Regions from separate parts of the Pseudonocardia sp. McavD-2-B genome, predicted to be linked through region 2. Evidence: predicted binding sites of a transcription regulator. Region 2 holds the regulator's gene; the other holds the start of a gene.
What was found. The regulator HspR, encoded in region 2, represses chaperone genes until heat shock. The targets are predictions, from matches to a motif close to ANNTTGAGTNNNNNNNACTCAANNT.
Positions count from the first base shown of each region.

Region 1: a site for HspR is predicted at 10,085-10,109, ahead of lon (endopeptidase La). Genes of this name have one in related genera too.

Region 1 is NZ_JAMXSG010000091.1:2,060-16,610, reverse strand. Features, by position in the region: gene NH602_RS14250 (NCS2 family permease) at 1-1,355, opposite strand, end outside; gene NH602_RS14245 (DUF2530 domain-containing protein) at 1,421-1,729, shown strand; gene NH602_RS14240 (SDR family NAD(P)-dependent oxidoreductase) at 1,747-2,484, shown strand; gene NH602_RS14235 (hypothetical protein) at 2,481-2,660, opposite strand; gene NH602_RS14230 (Ig-like domain-containing protein) at 2,677-3,849, opposite strand; gene NH602_RS14225 (UDP-N-acetylmuramate dehydrogenase) at 3,982-4,998, opposite strand; gene NH602_RS14220 (DUF2505 domain-containing protein) at 5,055-5,552, shown strand; gene purU (formyltetrahydrofolate deformylase) at 5,552-6,424, shown strand; gene NH602_RS14210 (DUF559 domain-containing protein) at 6,624-7,541, shown strand; gene lon (endopeptidase La) at 7,705-10,047, opposite strand; gene NH602_RS14200 (DUF2516 family protein) at 10,306-10,617, opposite strand; gene NH602_RS14195 (hypothetical protein) at 10,768-11,496, opposite strand; gene NH602_RS14190 (helix-turn-helix domain-containing protein) at 11,502-11,966, opposite strand; gene NH602_RS14185 (DUF445 domain-containing protein) at 12,126-13,469, opposite strand; gene NH602_RS14180 (bifunctional DNA primase/polymerase) at 13,751-14,443, opposite strand.
Region 2 is NZ_JAMXSG010000036.1:4,233-18,783, reverse strand. Features, by position in the region: gene dnaK (molecular chaperone DnaK) at 271-2,136, shown strand; gene grpE (nucleotide exchange factor GrpE) at 2,175-2,873, shown strand; gene dnaJ (molecular chaperone DnaJ) at 2,962-4,188, shown strand; gene NH602_RS07995 (heat shock protein transcriptional repressor HspR) at 4,194-4,649, shown strand; gene NH602_RS07990 (MFS transporter) at 4,679-5,869, opposite strand; gene NH602_RS07985 (ABC transporter substrate-binding protein) at 6,137-7,693, shown strand; gene NH602_RS07980 (ABC transporter permease) at 7,690-8,631, shown strand; gene NH602_RS07975 (ABC transporter permease) at 8,628-9,485, shown strand; gene NH602_RS07970 (TauD/TfdA family dioxygenase) at 9,549-10,352, shown strand; gene NH602_RS07965 (globin domain-containing protein) at 10,422-11,594, opposite strand; gene NH602_RS07960 (pyridoxamine 5'-phosphate oxidase family protein) at 11,910-12,719, shown strand; gene NH602_RS07955 (hypothetical protein) at 12,732-12,902, shown strand; gene clpB (ATP-dependent chaperone ClpB) at 13,120-14,551, shown strand, end outside.

The DNA.
Region 1 (14,551 bases), on a different contig from region 2:
ACCTGCCGCGCGCGACCGGTGGCCGCGGCGAGCGCGACGTAGCTGATGAAACCGGCGCCGATGCCGTTCGCGATCGAGTAGGTGAACGGCATGACCGTGATCGTCAGGAACACCGGGATCGCGGTGCGCAGGTCGTCGAGCGAGACCGAGGTGATCTGGCGGAACATCAGCGCGCCGACGACGACCAGCGCCGGGGCCGCGGCCTCCACCGGGACGATCGCGTACAGCGGCGTGAAGAACATCGCCAGCAGGAACAGGACACCGGTCAGCACGTTGGCCAGACCGGTCCGCGCGCCCTCGGCGATGCCGGCCGCGGACTCCACGAAGATCGTGTTCGACGACGCCGACCCCACACCACCGGCGACCGCGCCCGCGCCCTCGACGACCAGCGCCTTCCCGACGTCCGGGAGCTTGTCGTCGGAGTCGGTCAGGCCCGCCTGGCGGCCGAGACCGGTGAGCGTGCCCATCGCGTCGAAGAAGTTCGCCAGCACCAGGGTGAAGATCAGCAGGACGACGGTGATGACGTCGAGCCGGGAGAACGCTCCGAGCGAGACCTGCCCGACCAGCGACAGGTCCGGCAGCCCGACGATCCGGTCCGGGATGGCGGGCACGGCCAGCGACCAGCCGCCGGGGTTGGTCGGGCCGCCGGGGCCGACCCGGACGATCGCCTCGACGACGATCGCGATGATCGTGTTCACCACGACGCCGATGAGGATGCCCGCACGGACACCGCGGGCGACGAGCACACCGACGATGATCAGTCCGACGACGAAGACGAACGTCGGCCAGGAGGCGATGGAGCCGCCGGTGCCCAGTCCGACCGGGACCGTGGTGTTGGCCGCGTCGGGCAGCCGGCGCACGAAGCCGGAGTCGACCAGGCCGATCAGCGCGATGAACGCGCCGATGCCGACCGCGATCGCCGTCTTGAGCTCGGTGGGGACGGCGTTGAACACCGCCGTCCGGAAGCCGGTCAGGGCGAGGATCACGATGATGACGCCGTTGATGACGACCAGGCCCATCGCCTCGGGCCAGGTCATCAGCGGCGCGATGGTCACCGCCAGCAGGGTGTTGATCCCCAGGCCGGTGGCGATCGCGAACGGGTAGTTCGCGACGACGCCGAAGATGATGGTCATCACGCCCGCGACCAGGGCGGTCACCGCGGCGACCTGCGCGACCGGGAGGATCCCGCCCAGCGCGTCGGCCTTGGCCGACGGGTCGCCCGGCGTGACGCTGCCGAGGATCAGCGGGTTCAGGACGATGATGTAGGCCATCGCCATGAACGTGACGAGACCCCCGCGTAGCTCGCGGGAGACGGTGGAGCCGCGCTCGGACACGCGGAACAGGCGCTCGATCACGGCGACACACTAGACGCGGTGCAACACTGCGGGTTCCGTCCGTGCACCGTTTAGGCTACGGCCCCGTGACGGCCCACGACAGCGAGCGCGCGAGCGACCCCCCGCCCCCGCCGCCGTTGCCGGCGCGCTTCTACGAGTCCCCGCCGGTGATCCTCGGCGGGATGCTGCTGTGGGCGGTCGGCGCGGGCGTCGCCGCCGCGGTCGTGATGGTCACCGGTTCCGGCTTCGGCCCCGCGGACGGCGCGGGGGCGTGGTTCTGGACCTGCATCGCCGGTGTCGGCGTCGGCCTGTTCGGCGCCGCGGTGTTCTCGGCGCAGCGGGCCGCCGCCCGCCGCGGGGACCGGTCGGCGCAGCGCGGCGTCGAGCCGAGGTAGGTCATAGGCTCATCGGCATGACCGCGAACGACCGTCCGACCGCCGTCGTCACCGGGGCCTCCTCCGGGATCGGCGCCGCCACCGCCCGAGCGCTCGGCGCCGCCGGCTTCCACGTCGTGCTGGGGGCGCGCCGGGTGGAGCGCTGCGAGGAGATCGCGAAGGAGATCGACGGCACGGCGCTGTCCCTCGACGTCACCGACCGGGAGTCCGTCCGCGCGTTCGCCGACGCCGTGCCCGAGGCGAAGCTGCTGGTCAACAACGCCGGCGGCGCGAAGGGCCTGGAGCCCGTCGCCGACGCCGACGAGGACGACTGGCGCTGGATGTGGGAGACCAACGTCGCCGGCACGCTGCGTCTGACGCAGGCGTTCCTGCCGAAGCTGCGGGCGTCGGGCGACGGGCACATCGTCACGGTGACCTCGATCGCCGCGCTGGACTTCTACGACAACGGCGCCGGCTACACCGGCGCCAAGCACGCCCAGGCGATGCTGCACCGCACCCTGCGCGGGGAGCTGCTCGGCGAGCCGATCCGGATCACCGAGATCTGCCCCGGCATGGTGGAGACCGAGTTCTCCGAGGTGCGGCTGGGCGACGCGGAGAAGGCGGCGAAGGTCTACGAGGGCCTGACCCCGCTGACCGCCGACGACGTCGCCGACACGATCGTCTTCGCCGCGACCCGCCCGTCGCACGTCAACCTGGACCAGATCGTGCTCAAGCCGCGTGACCAGGCGTCGGGCACGCGGCGGCACCGGCGCTAGAGGGTCTCCTCCGACCGGCGGTTCTGGTCGGCGTCGTCACCGGGGCTCTCGCTCCGGGCGGCGCCGGCGATCCGCTCCTCGGACTCGCGCAGGATCTGTTCGGCACCGGGTTCGGTGCCCTCCTCCTCCGGGAGCGGGGTGGAACGGCTGGCGGCGCGGTCGTCGGGAACGCTCATGGCGGGCGGGTACCCGCTAGGACAGCGCCGACAACCCCTTCCACTTCTCCCAGGACAGCGTCCAGTCCCACAGGTCGCCGTCGCGGGCGGAGAGCTGCACGGGGGTGCCGGTGACCTCGACCGGGTCGCCGTAGAGGACGGAGTCGTAGTACGCCTTGGCGTTCTCGACCGACAGGTTCACGCAGCCGTGGGTGACGTTCGCGGCCCCCTGCGCGGCGGCCGACACCGGGTTGGCGTGGATGAACTCGCCGTTGTTGCTCATCCGGACGGCCCACTTCTCGACGACGTCGTAGCCGTACTGCTGCGAGACCATCCGCTTGTCGGTGAACTTCTCGGTGACGACGTGGATGCCCGAGCGCGTGTTGCGGTTCGGGTCGTCGGCCAGGCCGTAGGACGCCGGGTAGTCCGCGATCTGCTTGCCGTCCCGGATCACGATCATCCGGAACGATCGGGCGTCGGCCTCGACGATCTGGGCGCGGCCGATCGCGAACGACGTGGTTAGGTCCTCGGCGCCGTAGCTGCCGCCGCCGTAGTCGACGCCCTTGAGCGGCGCGTCCACGGTCACCTTCGTGCCCGACGGCCAGTACTCCTTCGGCCGCCAGTGCACGCGCGAGCCGCCGTTCTCGTCGGGCAGCCAGCCCCACGCGCCCTCGACCTCCTTCGAGGTCGTGACCTCCAGGACCTTCTCGATCGCGGCGCGGTCCTCGACGTGCCGGTCGAACTGGATCTCGATCGGCGCGGCGATGCCGACGGTGCGGTCGTCGCCGATGTTCAGGGTGCCGCGCACGGTGTGGACGGGCTCCAGCGTCGCGACGGTGCCCTGCACGGGGGTCGCCGTGCCGTCCGGTGCGACGGCGCGCCCGTGCCAGGTGTAGGTGGAGGCGAAGTCCAGATCACCGCTGCTGGTCCAGGTGGTGCGGTCCGGGGACAGCGCGCCGTCGACGGCGTCGCCGTCCGGGTCGGTCAGCGACACCCCGTCGAGCGTGCCGCCCGCCGCGCGGACCGAGACCGGCTGTGCCGGGTTCACCGACGACGCCGACGCGGCCGGCTGGTAGCTCACCTGTGGCCCGGCCGGGGCCGGGGCGGCCTGCGGCACCGCCGGGTCCTGCGGCGGGGCCGCGAGGGCCACCGCCCCGACGACGCCCAGCGCGCCGATCAGCACCACCACGACGATCAGTACCCGTCGCAACCGTTCCCCCGCGTACTCGATCTCCTGCGTTGCGCACCGACCGTACGCCGGGATCCGGTCCACGTGATCGGCAGGAGGACGGTGCTCCCCCGTGCGGCGCAACGCGAACCGGACGTCGATGTACAGAGGGTGTCAGACGGTGCAGTCCACCAGCACCGGTTCGGGATGCAGGGTGACGCCGAACCGCTCGGCGACGCCGCCCTGCACCTCACGGGCCAGGGCCAGCAGGTCGGCCGTCGTCCCGTCGCCGCGGTGGGTCAGGGCCAGGACGTGCCGCGTCGACAGCGACACCCGGCCGCCGGGGCCGGCGTGCCCGCGGCCGAACCCGGCGTTCTGGATCAGCCCGGCGGCGCTGAGCTTGACCCGGCCCTCTCCCGCGGGCCACGCGGCCAGGCCGTCGACCTGCGGCGCCCGGTCCGTGGGCAGGATCGGGTTGGTGAAGAACGAGCCGGCCGACCAGGTGTCGTGGTCCTCGGCGTCGAGGACCATGCCCTTGCCACGGCGCAGCCCGAGCACCGCCTCACGGACGGCGGCCGGATCGGTCCGCGTCTCCGGGTCGACGCCGAGGGTGCGGGCGAGCTCGCCGTAGCGGATCGGGGCGGAGCGGCCGTCGGCGTGCAGCGCGAAGCGCACCCGCAGGACGATCGCGTCGTCGCTGCCCTTGAGGACGCTCGTGCGGTAGGCGAGCCCCAGTTCGGAGGCGGGCACGTGCTCGCGGACGGTGCCGGTGCGCCGGTCGTAGAGGTCGACGTCGACGAGCAGGTCGGCGACCTCGACGCCGTAGGCGCCCACGTTCTGCACCGGGGTCGCGCCGGTCCGCCCGGGGATACCGGACAGGCACTCCAGCCCGCCGAGCCCGTCGGCGACGGTCGCGGCGACGACGTCGTCCCAGTCCTCACCGGCCTCGACGGTCAGCAGCACCCGGTCGCCGTCGCGCTCGTGGCCGATCCCGCGCCCCGCCAGCAGCACGGCGGTCCCGTCGAACCCGGCGTCGGCGACGACGAGGTTCGACCCGCCGCCCACCAGCAGCACCCGTTCCCCGGCCCGGTCGGCCGCGGCGACGGCGTCGACCACCTCGGCCGCGCCCTCGGCGCGCACGATGCGGGAGGCCGGTCCGCCGAGGCGCAGTGTGGTGTGCGCACTGAGCATCGGGTCGACCGTTGTCGGAGCGGGGGAACTCACGACCGCAACGGTAGCCTTCGCCCATGCCGCGCTCGATCGACTACCGCGCAACGTCCGCGCATCCGGCCTCGAAGGTCTACGCGGCGATGGTCGACCGCGATCTCCTGGAGGAGCAGCTGCATCACATCGGCGGCCCCGGGGCCGGGGTGACCGCCTACGAGACCACCGCCGACGGCGTCCGCTACACACTGCGGCACGGGATCCCGGGCGAGCACCTGCCGTCGATCGTGTCGTCGTTCGTACCCGGCGGGGACCTGCAGATCGACCGCAGCGAGCAGTGGCGGGCCGGCAGCGAGGGCGTCTACGACGGCACCGGCTCCGTGAAGGTCATCGGCACCCCCGCCACCGCGCGGTCGGTGATGCGGATCGCCGACGTCGACGGCGGCAGCGAGGTCCGGATCCGGGCCGAGGTCACGGTCAAGGTCCCGCTGGTGGGTGCGAAGATCGAGCAGGCGGTCGCCGGGCAGATCGAGCAGCTGCTCGCCGCCGAGACCCAGTTCACCCTCTCCCGGATCTCCTGATGTCCCACTACGTGATCACCCTGTCCTGCCCGGACCGCACCGGCATCGTCGCGCGGATCAGCACGTTCCTCGCCGACCTCGGCGCCTCGATCACCGAGGCCGCGTACCACGCCGACGTCGAGGCCGGGGTGTTCTGCACCCGCCAGGTCGTCGACGCCGCGTCGGTCCCCTTCGACGTCGACGAGCTCCGCGCCCGGTTCGCCCCGGTCGCCGCCGAGCTGGGCGGTGAGCACCGCATCTCCGACACCGGCGTCCGCAAGCGCGCCGTGCTGCTGGTGACCCGCGACCAGCACTGCCTGCACGACATCCTCGGCCGGGTGTGGGCGGGCGAGCTGCCGGTGGAGATCACCCGCGTGATCGGCAACCACACGTCGCTGGAGCCGGTCGTCGCCGCGCACGGGGTGCCGTTCCACCACGTACCCTTCCCCGCGCCCGGCGACCCGGCCCGCGAGCAGGGCAAGGTCACCGCGTTCGAGGAGATCCGCAAGCTCGTCGACGACGACTCCCCCGACGCGATCGTCCTCGCCCGCTTCATGCAGGTCCTGCCCGCGCACCTGTGCGAGGCCTGGGCCGGGCGGGCGATCAACATCCACCACAGCTTCCTGCCGTCCTTCGCCGGGGCGCGGCCCTACCACCAGGCCCACCGGCGCGGGGTCAAGCTGATCGGCGCGACCTGCCACTACGCGACCGCCGACCTCGACGCGGGCCCGATCATCGAGCAGGACGTCGCCCGCGTCGACCACGGGGACACCGCGACCGACATGGTGCGACGGGGACGCGACATCGAGCGCCTGGTGCTGGCCCGGGGGCTGCGGTGGCACCTGGAGGACCGGGTGCTGATCCAGGGCAACCGGACCGTCGTCTTCCGCTGAGCCCGCAGCCCTGCCGCCCGGCCCGGCCCGGCCGGATCGGGTCGCGCGCAGCGGAATGTCGCCGAGATGCATCTCAGCGGGAATTGTGGATCTCCGTGGCCCGCTGAGCTGCATCTCGGCGTACGTCCTTCATTCGCGATGGCGACGGAGTCCGGCCGATCCGGTCCGACGGCCGGGGCAGCCGGCGCACGATCAGCACGTGACGATCCCCGGATGGCCCGAGGTGTTCCGCGGGACCGCGGCCGTGGCGGCGGGTCTCGTCACCCCCGACCTCCTGCGAGGGCCCCGCTACCGCCGGCTGCTCCCGGACACCTACGCGCCGGCCGACCTGCGCCCCGACCTACGGCTCCGCTCGCTCGCGGCGCACTGCTGGGCCGGGCCGGACGCCGTGCTCAGCGGGTACTCGGCCGCCGAGCTGCTCGGCGCGTCGCGCGCCCCGTGGGCTGCACCGGCCGAGGTGACCGTCGGCGCGGCGCACCCCGGAGCCCGCTCCCGTGAGGGTGTGCTCGTCCGTCGCGACGTCCTGCACCCGGACGAGGTGACCGAGGTCCGCGGCGTACGGGTCACCACGCGTGTCCGCACCGCGTTCGACCTGGCGCGGCGTCTGTCACCGACCGAGGGTGTCGTCGCCGTCGACGCGCTGTCCCGCGAATCGTTCGCCCCGGACGTGCTGCTGAACCTCGCGGTCCGGCACGCCCACGCCCGGGGTGTCCGGCGGGTCGTCGACGCGTCGGTGTGGGCCGACCCGCGCGCCGGCTCCCCGCCCGAGACCCGGCTCCGGCTGGTCCTCGTCCGGGGTGGCCTCCCGCGGCCGGTGCCCCAGCACCCGGTCCTCGACGACGTCCGGCGCACGGCGCTGTGGCTGGACCTGGCCTACCCGGACCACCACCTCGGCGTCGAGTACGACGGCGGCGGCCACTTCGCGACGCCCGAGGCGGCCCGCGCCGACGCACAACGGCACACCCGGCTCGTCGCGGCGGGGTGGCGGGTGCTGCGCTACACCGCCCCGGACATGCACCGACGGCCCGACGAGATCGTCGCCGAGGTGGGCCAGGCCCTCGACCGCACTCGCCGAGATGCAGCTCAGCGGGCCGTGGAGATCGACAGTTCCCGCTGAGCTGCATCTCGGCGAACTTCCCGTAGGAACAGCTGCGCGAGGACGGGCGCTCGCGACGCGCGGAGCGGGGCGTACCGGCGGGGCGCGCACACGACGGCGCCCGCCCCGCGTGCTGCGGAACGGGCGCCGGATCGTACGGCTCACGCCGTGGGTCGGACGGAGATCAGGCCGCGGACTGCTCGGCCGTCGCCGCGTCGTGGGCGGGCTCCAGGGCGATCGCCAGGACCTCGGAGACGTCGGCGACCGGGTGCACCCGCAGCTCCTCGCGGACCGCGGCCGGGACGTCGTCCAGGTCCGGCTCGTTGCGCTTCGGGATGATCACGTCGGTCAGCCCGGCCCGGTGCGCGGCGAGCAGCTTCTGCTTCACCCCGCCGATGGGCAGGACCTTGCCCTGCAGCGTCACCTCGCCGGTCATGCCGACCGAGCTCCGGACGGAACGCCCGGAGGCCAGCGACGCCAGCGCCGTCGTCATCGTGACGCCGGCGGACGGGCCGTCCTTCGGGACCGCACCGGCCGGGACGTGCACGTGCAGCTTGCGCGACGCGAGGTCACCGGCCAGCCCGCGCGAGCGCAGGTAGGACAGCGCGATCGAGACGGACTCGGTCATCACCTCGCCCAGCTGCCCGGTGATCTGCAGGCCCGGCTCGCCGTCCATCGAGGTGGCCTCGATGAACAGCACGTCACCACCGGCACCGGTCACCGCCAGCCCGGTCGCGACGCCCGGCACCGAGGTCCGCTCGGCCGACTCCGGCGTGAACCGCGGACGGCCGAGGTAGGTGACGAGCGCGTCGGCGTCGACGTGCACCGGGCGCTCGGTCTCCGACGCGTCCAGCTGGACGGCCACCTTCCGCAGCACCTTCGCCAGGCCCCGCTCCAACTGCCGGACCCCGGCCTCCCGGGTGTACTCGGCGGCGATCATCGACAGCGCGACGTCGGTGAACTCGACGTCGCCGTCGTCGAGACCGGCCTTGGCGACCTGGCGCGGCAGCAGGTGGTCACGGGCGATCGCGACCTTCTCCGGCTCGGTGTAGCCGTCGAGCGTCACGATCTCCATGCGGTCGGCCAGCGGGCCGGGGATCCCGGAGCCGTCGTTCGCCGTCGCCAGGAACAGGACGTTCGACAGGTCGAGGTCGACCTCCAGGTAGTGGTCGCGGAACGTGTGGTTCTGCGCCGGGTCGAGGACCTCCAGCAGCGCCGCGGTCGGGTCACCGCGGAAGTCGCTGCCGACCTTGTCGATCTCGTCGAGCAGCACGACGGGATTCATCGAGCCGGCCTCGCGGATGGCGCGGACGATCCGGCCGGGCAGCGCGCCGACGTAGGTGCGCCGGTGACCGCGGATCTCCGCCTCGTCCCGGACGCCGCCGAGCGCGACGCGGACGAAGTTCCGGCCGAGCGCGCGGGCGACCGACTCCCCCAACGACGTCTTGCCGACGCCGGGCGGGCCGACCAGCGAGAGCACCGCGCCCGAGCCGCGGCCGCCGACGGTGTCGAGGCCCTTGCGCTCGCGGCGGGCGCGCACGGCGAGGAACTCGACGAGGCGCTCCTTCACGTCGTCGAGACCGGCGTGGTCGGCGTCGAGGATGCGACGGGCCTCCACGAGGTCCGACGAGTCGGTGGTCGCGGTGCTCCACGGGATGTCGAGGACGGTGTCGAGCCAGGTCCGGATCCAGCCGGACTCCGGGCTCTGGTCCGAGGAACGTTCCAGCTTGCCGACCTCGGTCAGCGCGGCCTTGCGGACCTCGTCGGGCAGGTCGGCGGCCTCCACGCGGGCGCGGTAGTCGTCGGAGCCCTCCGGGTCGTCCTCACCGAGCTCCTTGCGGATCGCGGCGAGCTGCTGGCGGAGCAGGAACTCGCGCTGCTGCTTCTCCATGCCCTCGCGGACGTCGTTCGAGATCTTCTCGGTGACCTCCTGCTCGGCGACGTGCTCCTTGGTCCAGCCCAGGAGCTTCTCCAGCCGGGCGTCGAGGTCGGTCTCGGCGAGCAGCTCGGCCTTGTGCGCGACGTCCAGCCACGACGCCCACCCGGCGAGGTCGGCGAGCGCGCCCGGGTCGTCGGTCTGCTGCACGGAGTCGATGACCTGCCAGGCCCCCCGCTGCTGCAGGATCCCGACCACCAGAGCCTTGTACTCGCGGGCGAGCTCGTGGGTGCGGCCGGTGGGCTCGCCGGCGTCGACCGGCTCGGCCTCGACCCAGAGCGCCGCGCCGGGGCCGGAGACCCCCGACCCGATGCGGGCGCGCCGCTCACCCCGCACGACGGCGGCCCGGTCCCCGTTGGGGAGCCTGCCGATCTGCTCGAGCACGGCGACGACGCCGATGGCGCCGTAGCGGCCGTCGATGCGGGGCACGACGAGCACCCGTCTCCCGTCGTCGCGGTCCTGGGCCGCGGCGGTGGCCGCGTCCACCGCGGCACGGGTGTCGGAGTCGTCGAGGCGGACGGGGACGACCATGCCGGGCAGGACCACGGCGTCGTCGAGAGGCAGGACCGGGAGCGTCAGCACGTCACTCATGTCCTGCCCAACCACACGGAGGGCCCTCCGCTTCCCGGAGTTGAGTCGTGTCCGCTCAGGGCGAACGCGGACACCGGAGCACGTGACGGCGGCCGTGGGAACACCGCGTACCGCGGGGCCACCGATGCGTGACCGGGTCGCGCTCGGGACCGTAGGCCATCCCGGTCAGGGCGACGGCGGGACGGCGACGGGCTCCGCGAGCAGGTCAGGCCGGTCCAGCGCCGGGACGGTTGTGAGCGTCCCGAGGACCGGGGGGGTTCACCAGCGCGGTCCGCCGCCCTGCACCTCCATCACCGCGGGCTTGACGTCGACCAGGTAGACCAGCGTCGCGACGGTGGCGGCCAGCCAGAACATGGCACCGCCGAACATCGGGCCGTTCGTGATGATCAGAAGCAGCAGCGCGACGCCGGTGATGCCCAGCCAGGCGTTCTTGGTGAGCTTGCCCGCCGCGGTGAAGGCGTCCGCACGTTGCATCAGTGCGTGCCCGAACGAGAACCCGCCGACCACCACCATGATCCACTTGATCACGAAGATGATCAGTTCATCGGGGGCACCTGGCAGTGACAACACCCGGCCAGAGTACGGACAACCCGGGCGCCGGTCACGTCCGGCGCCGGATCCGGGCGGAACGATCCGCATCCGCACACGACGGCGCCCCCGGCCGATCGGGATCGGCCGGGGGCGCGGGTCGTACTCACCGGGCACGGGGCCCGGCGGGTGTCACTTCTTGGCCGACGCCGTCGAGGTGCCGCGGCGGGTGGTCGGCTTGCGAGCCGGGACCTTCGCGCCGGTGGCGGTCTTCGGGTCGGTCTTGGCGGCGGTGCGGCGCGCGGTCGAACGCGTGGTCGACGCGACCTCGTCGCCGGCCTCCTCGATCGCCTCGGCGGCCTCCTTCGAGACCTCGGTGACGGCCTCGGCGGCCTCGCTCGCGGCGGTCTGGGCGCGGCGGGCGACCTTCTCACCGACCGAGCGGGTCTGCGTGGTGACCGTACCCAGGGTCTTGACGGCGACGTCGTGGGTCTCGTCCACGAACTCGTCGACGCGGGTGTCGAACTTCTCGGTCAGACCCTCGACGGTCGCGATGGCCTGCTTGACCTGCGGCTGCTTGCGGATCCGGCCCCAGGCCTTCTCACCGCGCTGGGCGAACCCGACGTAGACGCCCTCGACCTCGGAGCGGAACTCCTCGACCTGCTTGCGGATGTTGTCCGAGGACAGCTTGCCGCGGAGCTCCTTGAGCTCGTCGGGGAGCTCCTGGACGCGGGTCTGCACCTCCTCGGCGCGCTTGGTGGCGGTGGAGCGGGCGTCGGTGACGGCCTTGCTCACGGTGGTGACGGCGAAGTCGCCGGCGCCGAGCACGGCGAGCAGCGGGGTGCGGACGACCTCGGCCTGCTCGGCGGTCTGCTCGCGCAGCTTCTGCACGTCGGCGCTGGTGGGGAGGTTCACGGCCATGGTGATCACTTCCTCGTATCGGTGGGGGTGTCGGTGGTGCCGGCAGAGAGGCCGTTCTCGCTGCGAAAGGACTCGTAGACGTCGAGCAGCACACGTTTCTGCCGCTCGTTGAGAGTCGGATCGGTGAGCACCGCGTCGGTCACCTGACCGGCGGGCCGCTCCTCGAGGATCCCGGCGCGGACGTACAGCGCCTCGGCGGAGATCCGCAGCCCCTTGGCGATCTGCTGCAGTATCTCGGCGGACGGCTTGCGCAGTCCGCGCTCGACCTGGCTGAGATACGGGTTGCTGACGCCCGCGGTGCGGGCCAGCTGCCGCATGGAGACCTGGGCGGCCTCGCGCTGGGCGCGGATGTAGGACCCGATGTCCTCCACCGCGTGCCCCACGGTCTGACCGACGCTCTCGACGGCCTGCGCGACGCGCTCGACGGGTTCGACGGACTCACGCTCTCCGTGCTTGCGCTCGGTGGCCATCCGTCTCACCTCCGTCTCGATCCGTTCCTCACTGACGGAACCGACCGTACGCGGCACTGCTAGCTCCTGCAAGCACAGTGCTAGCGCTGGTCACGTGGCGTGCGCCACGTCGGTGACGGTCCGGTGACGGTGCGATGTCATCCGGGGACACCCGACCGATCACCCGATGACGAGCTCCCCCACGGCGTGGATGACCAGGCCGGCGAGCGCCCCCACGACGGTGCCGTTGATCCGGATCCACTGCAGGTCGCGGCCCACCTGGAGCTCGATCTTGCGCGAGGTCTCCTCCGCGTCCCAGCGGGCGACGGTCTCGGTGATCAAGGTGGTGATCTGGTGCCGGTAGTGCCGCACGACGTACGACGCAGCGTCCGCCAGCCAGCCGTCGAGCTTCGCGCGCAGCTCGACGTCGCGGCCCAGTCTCCGCCCGAAGGCCATGAGGCCGTCGCGCACGCGCAGGCGCAGCTCGTTCGACGGGTCGTCGGCGGCGTCGAGGACCATGGACTTCACGACCGTCCAGGCGCGGCCGATGAAGTGCTGCACCTCCGGATGCTCGACGACCTGGCGCTTGACCTGCTCGGCGCGCTCCATCGTCGTCTCGTCGTGCTGCAGGTCGCGGGCGAACTCCGCGAGGTAGCGGTCGACGGCGTGCCGCAGCGGGTGCTCCGGGTCGGTCTTGACGGCCCAGGCGTAGCCGCGGATCTCGGCGAACAGCTTGTCGGCCACGAGGTCGTCGACGAAGCGCGGGGTCCAGGACGGCGCGCGGTCGTGCACCACCCGCAGGACCATCTCCTGGTTGTCGGCGACCCAGTCGTAGGCGCGGTCGCAGACGAGGTCGACCAGCCTGCGGTGGGCGCCGTCGGCCAGGACGCCCTCCAGCGCCTTGCCCATCGGCGGACCGACCGGAATCTCCATCAGCTTGCGGACCGCGACGGTCTCGATGACGTTCTGCACGTCCTCGTCGCGCAGCACCGTCACGAGGGCCCGCGCGGCGGTGACCAGCTCGGTGGTGATCCGGTCGGCGTTGTGCTGCTCGGCGATCCACCGCCCGACCGACTCGCTGACCCCGATCCGCTCGAGCTTGTCGCGGACGACGGACTCGGACAGGAAGTTCTCCCCGACGAAGTCCCCGAGGCTGTCACCGATCATGTCCTTCTTGCGCGGGATGATCGCGGTGTGCGGGATCGGGATCCGCAACGGGTGCCGGAACAGCGCGGTCACCGCGAACCAGTCGGCGAGCGCACCGACCATGCCGGCCTCGGCGGCGGCCCGGACGTAGTCCGCCCCGGGGACACCGCGGACGACCTCGAAGTACTTCGCGACGAAGAACACGACCGTCGCGCCGAGGAGGAACCCGGTGGCGACGGCCTTCATGCGCCGCAGGTCGCGCCGCTTCTGTTCGTCACCGGGGCCGAAGCCGCCGAGGGGGACGTCGGGAACGGACCCGATGGTGCGGTCCCGCTGCGGGACGGGGGTCGGGCGCTCCGGCGCGCGGGAGGTCTGCACACACCCATAGTGCCCGGGGACACCGACAACGGGCGCCGGGGGCGCGCGGTACGGGTCCCCGGCCGGGTCCGGGGGATGTCCCGCCGGACCCGGCCGTGGCCGGTGGAGCGGCTGCGCGGCGAGGGAGAAGTGCCCCCTCGGGCGCCGCTTCCGGTGCGCACCGCCCGGCCGCTCCCGGCGTCCCGCGGAGACCTGCGGAGACGACATCGGGACGGATTCGGGCGGGCGGTACGCGGTCGCGCGGGCCGGATCCTCGGTTCCGTCCGGGCCGCGCGGGAGGGTCAGCGCCGCAGGGCGCTCGGGACGCCGGGCTGCTCGGCCCGCGCCTCCTGCTCGTCGGGCAGGGACTGCTCACTGTCGCGACGGCGCACCGCGTCGCAGACCGCTTCGACGACGACCGCGGCCTCGGGCACCCGGTAGCCGACCCGCGCCGGGGCCACGCGCCACTGCACCCAGCCCTCGGGACGCTCGGTCGGCGGGGCGACGACGCCGATGCCGTCGGTGTGCAGCACGACGTCGGTGTGCAGGCTCAGCTCGGCCGGGAGCGCGTGCCGCGGGCTCATCGGGAACCACCAGGTCCCCTCGGGCGTCGCGGCGACCGGCACGACCTCGCCGGCCTCACGCAGCGTCCGGCAGACCTGCCGACCGATGGCCGCCGGGACCTCGACCACGTCGAGCACGTCGCCCGTCGCGAGCATGACCTCCGCGCCCGGCCCCGGCACGAGCGGCCAACCGTGGTCGGCGTACTCGCGAGCAGCCGCTCGCAGCTCCGCGCCGTAGACGGCTCGGTAGCTGTCCCACCAGGACATGGAGGTCACTTCCTTCCGCTTGTGCGACAACCCCTGTGGTGCCGCTTTCCCTGTGAAGTACACCACCAGGATCGGGCTCCGTGCACGAGTTCGCGAGGGGTGCGCGGCGAGGGTGCGCAGCGGCGAGACGAGCGGGGAACGCCGACCGCACGGCGTCGCGGCCACCGGTGAACGACGGGTGACCGGGCCCAGCGGACCGACGACCGGTGGCAACCCCGCCGCCGTCCGGCGCAACGCCGGTCGTCGTACCGCTCGACATGCCTCGTGCGTCGA
Region 2 (14,551 bases):
CGCAGCCGGTACGAGCACGGTGATCCTCCGTCGACGATCGAGCGGCTACAGGCTAGCCCGCCCCACCCCCCGTCGACGGCCGTTCGGACCACCCGCGAACGTCGTGGATAAAAGTTGAGTCCCTCGGGAACAAGTCTTCCGGGTCCCTCGTTGACCCCATGAGAGCAAGTTGAGCAGGACCCACTCAAGGGCGATGCGCGAGGCGCTCCCCGGCCTGGTACAACTTGAGCCGGACGCACTCACACCCCACACATCTCGGAGGCAGTCACCATGGCTCGTACGGTCGGTATCGACCTCGGGACCACCAACTCCGTCGTCGCCGTCCTCGAGGGTGGCGAGCCGACGGTGATCGCGAACTCGGAGGGTGCCCGCACCACTCCGTCGATCGTCGCGTTCGCGCGCAACGGCGAGGTCCTCACCGGTCAGTCGGCGAAGAACCAGGCGGTCACCAACTCCGACCGCACGTTCCGCTCGGTCAAGCGTCACATCGGCACCGACTGGAAGACGTCGGAGATCGACGGCAAGACCTTCGCGGCGCAGGAGATCAGCGCCCGCGTCCTGCAGAAGCTGAAGCGGGACGCCGAGGCCTACCTGGGCGACGAGGTCACCGACGCCGTCATCACGGTGCCCGCGTACTTCGAGGACGCACAGCGCCAGGCGACCAAGGAGGCCGGCCAGATCGCCGGTCTGAACGTGCTCCGGATCGTCAACGAGCCGACCGCGGCCGCGCTGGCCTACGGCCTCGACAAGGGCGACAAGGAGCAGACCATCCTGGTCTTCGACCTGGGTGGCGGCACGTTCGACGTGTCCCTGCTGGAGATCGCCGAGGGCGTCGTCGAGGTCAAGGCCACCAACGGCGACAACCACCTCGGTGGCGACGACTGGGACGAGCGGATCGTCAGCTGGCTCGTCGACAAGTTCAAGTCCTCCCAGGGCATCGACCTGACCAAGGACAAGATGGCGATGCAGCGGCTCCGCGAGGCCGCGGAGAAGGCGAAGATCGAGCTGTCCAGCTCCTCGTCGACCAGCATCAACCTGCCCTACATCACGGTCGACTCGGACAAGAACCCGCTGTTCCTGGACGAGACGCTGTCCCGCGCGGAGTTCCAGCGGATCACCCAGGACCTCCTGGACCGCACCCGCAACCCGTTCAACCAGGTCATCAAGGACGCCGGCATCTCGGTGAACCAGATCGACCACGTCGTGCTCGTCGGTGGCTCCACCCGGATGCCCGCCGTCACCGAGCTCGTCAAGGAGCTGACCGGCGGCAAGGAGCCGAACAAGGGCGTCAACCCGGACGAGGTCGTCGCCGCCGGTGCCGCGCTGCAGGCCGGTGTGCTCCGCGGTGAGGTCAAGGACGTCCTGCTGCTCGACGTCACCCCGCTGTCCCTGGGCATCGAGACCAAGGGCGGCGTCATGACCAAGCTGATCGAGAAGAACACCACGATCCCGACCAAGCGCTCGGAGATCTTCTCCACCGCGGACGACAACCAGCCGTCGGTGCAGATCCAGGTCTTCCAGGGCGAGCGCGAGATCGCCGCGTACAACAAGAAGCTCGGCATGTTCGAGCTGACCGGCATCGCGCCGGCGCCGCGCGGTGTCCCGCAGATCGAGGTCTCCTTCGACATCGACGCCAACGGCATCGTCAACGTGTCCGCCAAGGACATGGGCACCGGCAAGAGCCAGGAGATGACGATCACCGGCGGCTCGGCGCTGTCCAAGGACGACATCGACCGCATGGTCAAGGAGGCCGAGGCGCACGCCGAGGAGGACGCCAAGCGTCGCGAGGAGGCGGAGACCCGCAACCAGGCGGAGACCCTCGTCTACCAGACGGAGAAGTTCGTCAAGGAGAACGACGAGAAGCTCCCCTCCGACGTGAAGGACGCGGTGAACGCCGCCCTGGGTGAGACCCAGGAGGCGCTGAAGGGCACCGACCACGAGGCGATCAAGTCCTCGATGGAGAAGCTCGCCACCGAGTCCCAGAAGATGGGGTCCGCCCTGTACTCCCAGCCCGGTGCCGAGGGCGCCGCGGGGGCCGCCGGTGGTGCTGCGGACGGTGCCGCGTCCGACGCGCAGGACGACGTCGTCGACGCCGAGATCGTGGACGACGACAAGGACGCCAAGGGCGACAAGTGACGGCCGGCGGCCATCCACGGGACGACAGGACGGTCGACATGGCAGACGAGCAGAAGCAGGAGGAGCCGGTGACCTTCCGGGACCGCCGCAAGGTGGACCCGGAGACCGGCGAGGCCCGTCCGGCGACGGACGGTGCGGACACGACCGGGGCCGCCGACACGGCGGCCCCGGCCGGGGACGGCGAACAGGTCGCGGGTCCGGCCGACGGGGAGGACCCGGAGCTCGAGAAGCTGCGGGCCGAGGTCGCCGAGCGCACCGCGGACCTGCAGCGGGTCAGCGCCGAGTACGCCAACTACCGGCGCCGGGCCGACCGTGACCGCGAGCAGACCCGGGTCGACGCCAAGGTCTCCGTGGCGAGCGACCTGCTGGTCGTGCTCGACGACTTCGAGCGCGCCGAGCAGCACGGCGACCTCACCGGGCCGTTCAAGTCGGCGGCCGACAAGGTCACCGGGGTGCTCTCCAAGCTCGGCCTCGAGGCCTTCGGGGCCGAGGGCGAGGCGTTCGACCCGTCGCTGCACGAGGCCGTGCAGCACGAGCCGGCCGAGGGCTCCGGCCCCACGGTCACCGTGCTGGCCACGGTCCTGCGCCGCGGCTACCGGATCGCCGACCGGGTGCTCCGCCCCGCGATGGTGACCGTGCAGGACCGCCCGGAGGCCGAGGTCTCCGAGCAGGCCCGGGCCGATGCCGCCGACGGCGGCGCGGACGCCGGCGACGGCGAGCCGCAGAACCCCGCCTGACCAGGGCGGACAGGGACGTGACCGCGCGGTGCGGCGGGAGGCGACGAGCCTCCCGCCGCACCGCGGGTCTGATCGGGAAGGAGGCGGAGTGACCCAGCGCGACTGGATCGAGAAGGACTTCTACCGCGAGCTGGGCGTCTCCTCGACGGCGTCCCAGGACGAGATCAAGAAGGCGTACCGCAAGCTCGCCCGCGAGCTGCACCCGGACGCGAACCCCGGTGACGAGAAGGCCGAGGCCCGCTTCAAGTCGGTCTCCGAGGCCTACGGCGTGCTGGGCGACGAGTCCAAGCGCAAGGAGTACGACGAGACCCGCGCGATGTTCGCGGGCGGCGGCGGCTTCGGCGGGTTCGGCACCGGCGGTGGCTTCCCCGGTGGTGCGCGTCCCGGTGGCGCCGGCCAGGGCGGCTTCGACATCAACGACCTGTTCGGCCAGGCCGGCCGCTCCGGCGGTGCCGGGGCCGGCGACTTCAGCGACATCCTCGGCGACATCTTCGGCCGCACCGCGCGGAACAACGCCGGCGGTGCGGGCGGGTACGGCACGGCCGGTGCCCGCCGCGGCCAGGACGTCGAGAGCAGCCTGACCATCTCCTTCGACGACGCGGTGCGCGGCGCGACGGTGCCGATCAAGCTGTCCTCGCCGGGGCGCTGCGAGCGCTGCGGCGGCACCGGGTCCCGGCCCGGCAGCACCCCGCGCACCTGCCCGACCTGCTCCGGTCAGGGTCTGGTGAACCGCAGCCAGGGCGCGTTCTCGTTCTCCGAGCCGTGCCGCGACTGCCGCGGGACCGGCCGCATCATCGACGACCCGTGCCCCGAGTGCCACGGCGACGGCGTGTCCACCCGGACCCGGTCGCTGACGGTGCGGGTCCCCGCCGGCGTCGACGACGGGCAGAAGGTCCGGCTCGCGGGCCAGGGCGAGCCCGGTCGCGGCGGCGCACCCGCCGGTGACCTCTACGTCACGGTCTCGGTCACCCCGCACCGGATCTTCGGGCGGTCGTCGAAGAACTCCGACGACCTGACCCTCACCGTGCCGGTGACCTTCCCCGAGCTGGCTCTGGGTGCGACCCTGACGGTGCCGACACTCGACAGCACCGTCTCGCTGCGGATCCCGCCGGGGACCGCCAGCGGCCGGACGTTCCGGGTGTCGGGGCGTGGGGTCGAGCGCAGGAACGGGAAGAAGGGCAATCTGCTGGTCACCGTCGAGGTGGCGGTGCCGCAGAAGCTGGACGAGGCGGCCACCAGTGCGCTGGAGGCCTATGCCGAGGCGACGTCGTCGTTCGACCCGCGGGCCGATCTCCTCGGTAGCACCAGGAGGTGATGGCGGTGGCCGGACGACGCACCCCCCGGGACGGGGAGGAACCGCTGATTGTCGACGTCGCACACGACAGCCCGGTGTTCGTCATCTCGGTCGCCGCGCAGCTGTCCGGCCTGCACGCCCAGACCCTGCGCAGCTACGACCGGATCGGCCTGGTCAGCCCGGGCCGGTCCGCGGGCGGCGGGCGTCGCTACTCCCAGCGCGACATCGCGCTGCTGCGCGAGGTGCAGCGGCTCTCCCAGGAGGAGGGCGTGAACCTCGCGGGCGTCAAGCGGATCATCGAGCTGGAACAGATGGTCGACGAGCTCTCGGCACGGCTCGAGGAGGCCACCGCCGAGCTCGACGCGGTCCGTGCCGCCGCCGCGCAGGCCACGGCGGCGGTGCACCGCTCCTACCGGCGCGACCTCGTGCCGGTGGACCGGCGCCAGGCCGTCGTGCGCTGGCGCCCCACAGACGACGGCTGAGTCCCCCGGGCGGTGCGGGCCCGGGCCGCTCAGGCCGCCGTCAGGACCCCGCGGCGGGCCAGCAGCCCGAGCACCACGGCGCCCAGTAGCGGGACCGCGGCCAGCACCGCGAACGGCAGCGCCGGCGGGAACGAGGGGGCCAGCAGCGCGCCGACGCCCGTCGAGCCGACGAGCACCATCAGCCCGCCGAACGAGGCCAGCACCCCGAAGTGGGCGCCCAGCCTGCGCTCCCCGGCCAGCCGGGGCACCAGGTCCTGCGCGACCGGCACGGCGAACATCTCGCCGAAGGTCAGCAGCAGCACCATCAGCACCGCGGGTGCGAGCGCCCACCACCCCGGCAGGCCCGGCAGCAGCCGTGCCACCGCGACGACGGTGAACGACGCGGCCATCAGGCAGAACCCGAGCACCACCGAGCGGCCGGCCCCGATCCGGTGGCCCCACGTCGTCACCCGCATCTGCAGGCAGATGACCAGCACCGACATCAGCACGAACAGGAAGCCCAGTGCCGCGGTGCGGCCGACGCGCTCCAGCTCGTCGGGCAGCGCCAGGTACAGCTGGTTGTAGGACAGCAGCCAGCCCGAGTAGCCGGCCGCGAACAGCATGAAGCGACGGTTGCCCAGCACCTCGCCCCAGCCCGCGAGCATCGGCCGTCCGGCCTGCTCGGCCTCCCGCCACGGCAGCCACCGCCAGTGCGCCAGCCCCACCAGCACGAAGCCGACGGCGGCGACCAGGCAGGCCAGCTGGAAGTCGACCAGCATGAGCGCGGTGCCGACCAGCGGCCCGGTGACCGTCCCGACCTGACCGGCGACGGCGAACATCGCGAACACCTCGGTCCGTGGCGGGCCCTCCCCGGCGCGTTCCCGCTCCCCGGCCTCCCGCGCCAGCGACGACTCGACGGCCGGCGAGAACAGGGCCGCCGCGAACCCGGTCAGCAGCGCCCCGCCGATGACCGCGGGCAGCGTGCCGGCGGCCCCGAGGAGGATGAATCCGGTCACGCGCAGCGCACACCCGGCGAGCACGACCGGCTTCGCACCGAACCGATCGGTCAGGGTCCCGCCGATCACGAACAGCCCCTGCTGGCTGAACGTCCGCAGCCCCAGCACCAGCCCGACGGCCGCCGCGGCGAGCCCGAGGTCCTCGGCCAGGTGCGTGGCCAGGTAGGGCAGCACCATGTAGAAGCCCACGTTGAAGGCCAGCTGGGTGCTGATCAGCAGTTTCATGACCGGCGGGAGCCCGCTGAAGTGCGCCCATCGACCGACGCGGAGCGGAGCCGCGGGACGCGGGTCCGACTCGGGATCGGCGGGGCGGCGGAGCAGACTGCGGAGCACCACGAAGTGGTACCAGGTCGCCCTCTGCAGTCGCGACTCGATGGCAGTAACGACATATGCGCATGCATGAAGATACTTGACCGTGTGTACAGGCTTACCGAAGATCTTCCGGGCGCCGGGTGACACACGGTCGAGGGGCGCCGGAGAGGACAGGTCGCCATGCCCGCCGCGCGCGCCGTCGTAGCACCCCGTCGTTCCCGGTTGCGGGTCGCCGTCGCCGTGGCGGCGAGCGCCGCGGTCCTCACCGCGTGCGGTGGCACCGGCGGCGGGACCGGCCGGGTCGTCCCGGACGGGCAGGCCACGATCGCGATGGCCTTCGGCCCGTCGGCCGGTTACGGGGTGGACACCGACGACGCGTTCGTCGTCTCCCAGCTGGGTGTGACCGAGTCCCTGGTGGCGTCCGGGCCGGACGGCCGGCCGCGACCCGCATTGGCGACCGCGTGGGCCCAGCAGTCCGACCCGCGGACCTGGCGGTTCGAGCTGCGCCCCGGCGTGACCTTCCAGAACGGCGAGCCGCTCACCGGGCAGGCCGCCGCGACCGCCCTGAACTGGGTGGCCGGCGTCGCCGCGCCGCCGCGCGCGGTGCGCGGGATCGGCCTGCAGGCCGCTGCGGACGGCGCGGACGCCGTGCGCGTCACGACGACGAAGCCCGACCCGATCCTGCCGCTGCGGCTGTCCAGCGCGAACACCGCGATCCTGGCGCCGTCGGCGTACCGGGCCACCCCGCCGTCGGTCCAGCAGACCGGGACCGGCCCGATGACGATCACCCAGGCGAACGGCGCCCAGTCGGTGACCCTCGTCCGCAACGACCGCTACTGGGGCGAGCGCCCGCAGCTGGCCGGTGTCACCGCGAACTTCGTGCCCGACCCGGCCGCCCGCGCCCTGGCGCTGCGGGCCGGCGACGCCGACATCGCCCAGGAGCTCCCCGAGGCCAGCGCCCTGGAGTTCACCGGCGACGAGTACGTGAACCAGACCGTCGCCGCGCCCCGGACGGCGTCGCTGATCCTCAACCAGTCCCGCAAGCCCTTCGCCGACATCCGGGTGCGTCAGGCCGTCGCGGCCGCGGTGGACCGCACCGCGCTCGGTGAGCAGGCCCTCGCCGGGTCGGCGATCCCGGCCTCGGAGCTGTTCGGCCCGGCGGTGGCGTGGGGCTCGCAGGACGCCCCGCCGCCCGCCGACCCCGCGCGCGCCCGGCAGCTGCTGACCGAGGCCGGCTACGGCCCGGACAACCCGCTGCGGATCGAGCTGGGTGCCTACGGCGCCCGCCCCGAGCTCCCGACGCTGGTCACCGCCGTCCAGGAGATGCTCCGCGGGGCCGGCATCGAGGCCACCGTCCGCATCGGCGACTACGACGCCCGCGAGCCGCAGCTGCTCGCCGGTGACTTCGACATGTACCTGCTCTCGCGCAGCTACCTGCTCGACGTGCCGGATGCCGGCGCCACGCTGGCCACCGACTACACCTGCCAGGGCTCCTACAACCTCAACCACTACTGCTCGCCGGAGTTCGACGCCCTGCTCGCCCCGCTGGCCACCGAGACCGACCCGGCCGCACGTCAGAAGGTCTTCACCGAGGCCGCGGCGAAGCTGACCGCCGACGTCGTCGGGGTCCCGCTGGTGCACACCAACGCGAACGGTGTCGGGCACCGGGTCACCGGCTACACCGTCGACCCGCTGGCCAAGTCGCTCGTCGTCCCCGGGCTGGCGACGACGGAGTGACCGCACTCGTCGCACGCAGGCTGCTGGCGCTACCGCTGGTCGCCGTGGCCGCGGCGGTGCTGGTGTTCCTGCTCCCGCGGTTCTCCGGCCAGGACACCGCGCTCGCGATCCTGCGCAGCCGGACCGGGGAGTCCGAACCGGACCCGGCGGTGCTGGCCGCGCTGCGGGAGGAGTACGGCCTCGACGGCTCCTGGTGGGACCAGTTCACCGGCTGGGCCGGCGCGCTGCTGCGCGGCGACCTCGGGATCTCCTGGACCAGCCGTACTCCCGTCTCGGGCCTGCTCTGGCCCGCTCTCGGGGTGTCGCTGACCCTCGCCGTCGCCGCGCTGATGCTCGCGGCCCTGGTGGGCATCCCGCTCGGGGTGCGCGCCGCGCGCCGTCCCGGCGGCCGGCTCGACCGGGTCCTGACCACCGGCTCGGTGCTGGGCGTCGCGATCCCCGAGTTCGTGCTCGGGACGGCGCTGGTGCTCGCCTTCGCCGTCACCGTGCCGGTGCTGCCCGCGACCGGCTGGGGCGGGGTCGACCAGGCCGTGCTGCCGGTGGTCACGCTCGCCGCGTTCCCCGCCGCGCTCGCCGCCCAGCTCGTGCGCGCGGAGACCCTCGACGCGCTGGCCCGCCCGCACGTCGCCGTCGCGCGGTCCAAGGGCATCAGCGACGGACGGGTGCTGTGGCGCCACGGCGGCCGCCTGGCCCTGACCTCGGTGACCTCGCTGTCCGGGCTGTTCCTCGGCGGGTTGCTCGGCGGCTCGGTCGTGGTCGAGGTGCTGTTCGCGATCCCCGGCCTGGGGCGCCTGCTCTACGACGCCGTGCTGGGCCAGGACCTGCCGGTCGTGCAGGCCGGGCTGCTCGCGATCGTGCTGGTCGCCGCCGTCGCCGGGATCCTCGCCGAGCTGCTCGCGCTCGCGCTGGACCCGGTCGCCCGGGGCGCCGTCCGGTGACCGCGTCGGCACTGGCCCGCCCGGCGGGCGCACGCGCGCGCGTCGCCCGGCGCTCGACGTGGTGGCAGGCGGGGGCGCTGGTCCTGCTCGGGGTGCTCGTCGTGGTCGCCCTGCTGCCGCTCGACCCGGTCGCCAACGACCTGTCCCACCGCTTCGCCGGGCCGTCGGCCGCGCACCCGCTCGGCACCGACCAGCTCGGCCGCGACGTGCTCGCCCGGCTCGCCGTCGGCGCCCGGCTCTCGGTCGGGTTCACCCTGGTCGCGCTCGCACTGTGCGCGGGGATCGGGACGGTGCTGGGCGTGCTCGCCGCCTGGTGCGGACGGGCGGTCGGGCAGCTGTTCCAGCGCACCATCGACGTGCTCGTCGCGATCCCGGCGGTGCTGATCGGGCTCGTGGTGGTCGCCGCGTCCGGCGGGGCGCCGGGCGTGTGGTCGCTGCTGGTGGCGATCGTCGTCGCCGGGTGGACGCCGTTCGCCCGGCTCACCTACCAGCTCGTGGTCCGCGAACGCGCCCGCGAGTACGTCGAGGGCGCCGTCGCCGTCGGCGCCGGGCCGCTGCGGATCGCGTTCCGGCACGTCCTGCCGAACCTCGCCCGGCCGCTGCTGTCCCACCTGTGCCTGCGGTTCGCGAACGTCCTGCTGACCGTGGCCGGGCTGTCGTTCCTCGGGCTCGGTCCGCAGCCGCCCACCCCGGAGTGGGGGGCGATGCTCGCCGACGGGCGGCAGTTCCTGTTCAACGCCCCGCAGCTCGTCCTGCTGCCCGCGCTGGCCGTCGTCGGTACGGCGCTGCTCGTCACCTCGCTGGGCCGCGGGCTGGAACGCCGGTGGACGACCGGTCCGACCGGACAGTTCTGACATCGCCTCGTTCCTGCCAGACTGCTGCGAGTACGGATGAACGGCAGGAGGTACGTCGTGGCGATGACCGGAACCGACGGACGGCGCAGGGGCGAGGCGCGACCGGAGCTCAAGAGCCTGGTGGACGAGACCGGGGTCGTGCCCCGCGCGGCGGCGCTCGGCGAGGCCCGGGAGGTGCTGGCCCGCGACGGCGTCGTCCGGATCCCCGGTGCCGGCCCGGACCCGGAGGCGATGGTCGTCGCCGCGGCCACCCTGCTCGGCGGGCGGCTGCGCGAGCTGTTCGGCATCCGGCCGCAGGGCGGGACCGACTCGCCGGTCCTCGGCCTGCACAACGACGGCGCGTTCCTCGAGGCCGACGTGCACGGCCGCACCGTGCGGCTGCGCGACCCCGACGAGGACTTCCTGTTCATGCACTGCACCTCCCCGGCGCCGTCCGGGGGCGACTCGGTGCTCGTCGACGGCTATGCGCTCGCCGAGCGGATCGCCGCGGAGCACCCGTCGCTGCACGGGTTCCTGACCGGTTGCGACGTGGACTTCTTCGGCAGCCGGACGAACCCGCCGCGTGGTGTGCCGCCGACCCCGCTGCTGCGCCGGATGATCGAGCACACCCGTGGTGGCCGGCGTGCCGTCCGAGCGAGCGACTACGCGCTGCCGGTGCCGCGCGAGCCGTACTGGGACACCCACCTCGCGCACATCGAGTCCTACGCCGACGTGCTCGCCACCGCGTTCGAGGCCGCGCCGCGGTTCCGGCTGGAGAGCGGGGACCTGCTGATCCTCGACAACTACCGCTTCCTGCACGGGCGCGACGCGTTCACCGGCAACCGGGAGCTGCACGTGCTGTCGGTGCGCACCACCGAGGCCTTCTGACCGGCCCCCGCGACGACGACGGCCGCCCTCCCGGTGCGGGAGGGCGGCCGCCGTGGCGTACGGGCCTGCTCAGTCCATCGTGAACGGGTCGTAGGTGATGCGGTCGAGCGGCGTGCCCGCGACCAGCATCCGCGACACCGTGGAGCGGATCATCGACGGCGACCCGCAGACCAGGACGTCGTGGTCGCTCCAGGCGCCGAACCGGGTCACGACGTCGGCCAGGGTGCCGGTCTCGGCCCCGGACGGCTCGTCCTCGTACTCGACGACCGGGATGACGTCGAGCCACGGGTAGTTGTAGGACAGCTTGCGCAGCGAGGTGAAGTCGTACAGGTCGTCCCACGTGCGGCCGCCGACGAACACCTGGGTGCGCGGCGGCTGGGGGCGCCGGCCGACCTCGTCGAGCAGCGCCTTCATCGGGGCGACGCCGGTGCCGCCGGCCACCATCAGCAGCTCGCGACGGGTGTTCTGCGGGACGGCCATCCGGCCCATCGGCGGGCCGATCCGCCAGGTCTCGCCGACCCGGCTGTGCGCGACGATCGCGCGGCTGACCCAGCCGCCCTCGACCGCGCGGACGTGGAACTGGATCGTCCCGTCGCGACGCGGCGCGTTGGCCGGGGACAGGTAGCGCCACAGCCGCGGTCGGTGCGGTGTCTCCACCGAGACGTACTGGCCGGCCTGGTAGGGCACCGGCTGGTCGGTCGCGACGGTGACCACGGCCAGGTCCCAGCCGATCCGGCGGTGCTCGACGACCCGGCCCAGCCAGGACGCGGGCCCGCGCTCGGCCGCGGCGGCCTGCTGCATCGCGTCCGCGACGATCCCGTACGCGCCGGTCCAGGCCTTCTCGATCTCCGGGGTCCAGTTCTCGCCCGCGAACGTGGCGATCGCCGAGAGCAGCGCCGCGCCGACCGCGTCGTAGTGCTGGGACAGCACGCCGAACTTGCGGTGGTCGCGGCCGAGCTGCTGCAGGAACGGGACGAGGTCGTCGGGCTGGTCGACCATCTGCACCACGTGCACGAGGGCGCGCAGCAGCCGGCTGCGCTGCACCTCCATGTTCACGGGGAACAGGTCACGCGTCTCGGGCGCCTGACTGAACAGCGTGGCGTAGAAGTGCTTGCCGATGTCCTCGGCCTGCGACTCGACGAGGGCGAAGCTGGTCCGGATGAGCTCGACGGTGCGGTCCGCCTCCGAGGCGGGGCGTCGCGGCGGGGCGACGTCGCCGGCGATCAGCTGGTCAGCAGTCATGCCTGGCGGACACTCTCCTCGGTCGTGCTCCGTGCCGCGGTGACACCGGGCGTCGCCGCCCGCGTTCCGCCGGTTAGGGTACGCGAGAGACTCCATCCGCCGGAACGGCGTACGCCGACCGACTCACCAGTGTGTGGTGAGCGGGTACGCATTGTCACTCATCATCCGTTCGGGGACGGCGGTCACTCGTCATGGCGTGGGTGGCGCCGTGGTCAGGATAGCGCCCATCGCGCGGAATGCCGACGTGGCGGTGTCCCGGGCCGGTCGGAGCCGTGATCGTTTGGTCCTGGCCGCGCCGGATGGCACGGTTGTCCTGTGCCGTTGCGAATCCCCGCCGTCGTCCTGCCCGGACGGGACCGTCCGGCCACGCCGCCGGTGGTCGTCCCCGCGCCCCCGGAGCGCGGCGTGTCCGACGCCCCGCAGGTCCCGGACGGGCCGCACCGGCCCGGCTCCGCGGGTGAGCACACGTTGCAGGCCGAGGTGGGCAGCTCCGCCCGTGCCGGCCGGTTCTACGACGACCAGCTCCGCGACCGGCTGCTTCCGCGGATGATCGAGTTCGTCGGACGGATGGAGATGGCCTTCGTCGCGACGTCCGACGCGCACGGCGAGTGCGACAGCTCGCTGCGGGCCGGCCCGCCCGGTTTCCTGCACGTGCTGGACCCGTACACGCTGGCCTACCCCGAGTACCGGGGCAACGGCGTGTACGCCAGCCTCGGCAACCTGGTGGAGAACCCGCACGTCGGGATGCTGATGGTCGACTTCACCGAGTCGCTGATCGGGCTGCACGTCAACGGCCGGGCCCGGATCATGGACGACGACGCCTTCCGCACCACCTACCCCGGGCACGCGCGCGACCACGCCGCCGGCCGCCGCGCCGAGCGCTGGGTGGTGGTGGACGTGGAGGAGGCCTACATCCACTGCCGCAAGCACATCCCGCGGATGGAGCGGGTGACGCAGCGGCGCGCCTGGGGGACCGACGACCCGGCCCGCAAGGGCGGCGACTTCTTCGGCGCCAAGGGGACCGAGCCGCGGGTGCCGCGGCCCTCCCGGCGCCGGTTCCCGAGCACGACGCACCTCGGCGCGGGGGCCTCGCGGACGCTCCGGCGCCGCCCGCACGGCCGCTGACCTGGGCGACGGTTGCGCACCAGCTCGGCCAACGCCCTGGCGCAGGCGCCGATCGCCGGCTCGAACATCGGCCGGGCCGGCAACTGCAGCGACTTCCTGAACGACAACGTCCGGGACGACCTGAACGGCGACGTCAGCGACAACGACAACCGCAGCACGGTGATCGACGACAGCGAGCGCTGATCGTCGCACCCGTTCCACCCGCGGCCCGTCCGGAACCTTCCGGGCGGGCCGCGGTCGTTCCCGGAACTTCTCGGTGTTGAGCGGAATGGACTCAACTTTTCTGCGGTTGACCCTGTCGAGAGGCGCACCGGCCGGGCAGACTGTGGAGCAGCGGCCCGGGGTGCCGCTCCCCATCCACAGACCATCGACCTCAGAAGGACCGGGAGGAACGCGGAGCATGGACTCCTTCAACCCCACCACCCGTACCCAGCAGGCCATCTCCGCCGCCGTCCAGGCCGCGACGCTGGCCGGGAACCCCGACGTCGGGCCCACCCACCTGCTGGGTGCCCTGCTGGCCCAGGGCGACGGCATCGCCGCGCCGCTGCTGGCCGCCGTCGGGGCGGACGCGGCCGCCGTCCGATCCGAGCTGACCGCGCTGGGCGACCGGCTGCCGTCGGCGTCGGGGTCGTCGGTGAGCGCACCGCAGCTGTCCCGGGACGCACTGGCCGCGATCACCGCGGCGCAGCAGCTCGCCACCGAGATGGGCGACGAGTACGTCTCCACCGAGCACCTGCTCGTCGGGCTCGCGCGGTCCGGGGGCCCGGTCGCCCAGCTGCTGGGGCGCCACGGCGCCACGCCGGACGCGCTGCGCGAGGCGTTCGGCAAGGTCCGCGGCTCGGCCAGGGTGACCAGCCCGGACCCCGAGGGCAGCTACCAGGCCCTGGAGAAGTACGGCCAGGACCTGACCGCCCGGGCGCGCGAGGGTGAGCTCGACCCGGTCATCGGCCGGGACACCGAGATCCGCCGCGTCGTCCAGGTGCTGTCGCGGCGCACCAAGAACAACCCGGTGCTGATCGGGGAGCCGGGCGTCGGCAAGACCGCGATCGTCGAGGGCCTGGCCCAGCGCATCGTGGCCGGTGACGTCCCCGAGTCGCTGCGCGGCAAGCGCGTCGTCTCCCTCGACCTGGGGTCGATGGTGGCCGGTGCGAAGTACCGCGGCGAGTTCGAGGAGCGTCTCAAGGCGGTCCTGAAGGAGATCACCGACTCCGCGGGCGAGGTCGTCACCTTCATCGACGAGCTGCACACTATCGTCGGTGCGGGCGCGTCCGGCGAGGGCGCGATGGACGCCGGCAACATGATCAAGCCGATGCTCGCCCGCGGTGAGCTGCGGATGGTCGGCGCGACCACGCTCGACGAGTACCGCCAGCACATCGAGAAGGACCCGGCGCTGGAGCGCCGCTTCCAGCAGGTGCTGGTCGGCGAGCCGTCCGTCGAGGACACCGTCGGCATCCTGCGCGGGCTCAAGGAGCGCTACGAGGTGCACCACGGCGTCCGCATCACCGACGCCGCCCTGGTCGCCGCGGCCGCCCTGTCGGACCGCTACATCACCGCCCGGTTCCTCCCGGACAAGGCCATCGACCTCGTCGACGAGGCCGCCTCCCGGCTCCGGATGGAGATCGACTCGCGCCCGGTGGAGATCGACACCGTGGAGCGGGCCGTCCGCCGCCTGGAGATCGAGGAGATGGCGCTCGACAAGGAGGTCGACGCGGCGTCGAAGGACCGACTGGTGGCCCTGCGCGCCGAGCTGGCCGAGAAGCGCGAGGAGCTGGCCGCGCTGACCGCGCGCTGGCAGAACGAGAAGAGCGCCATCGACGTCACCCGCGAGCTCA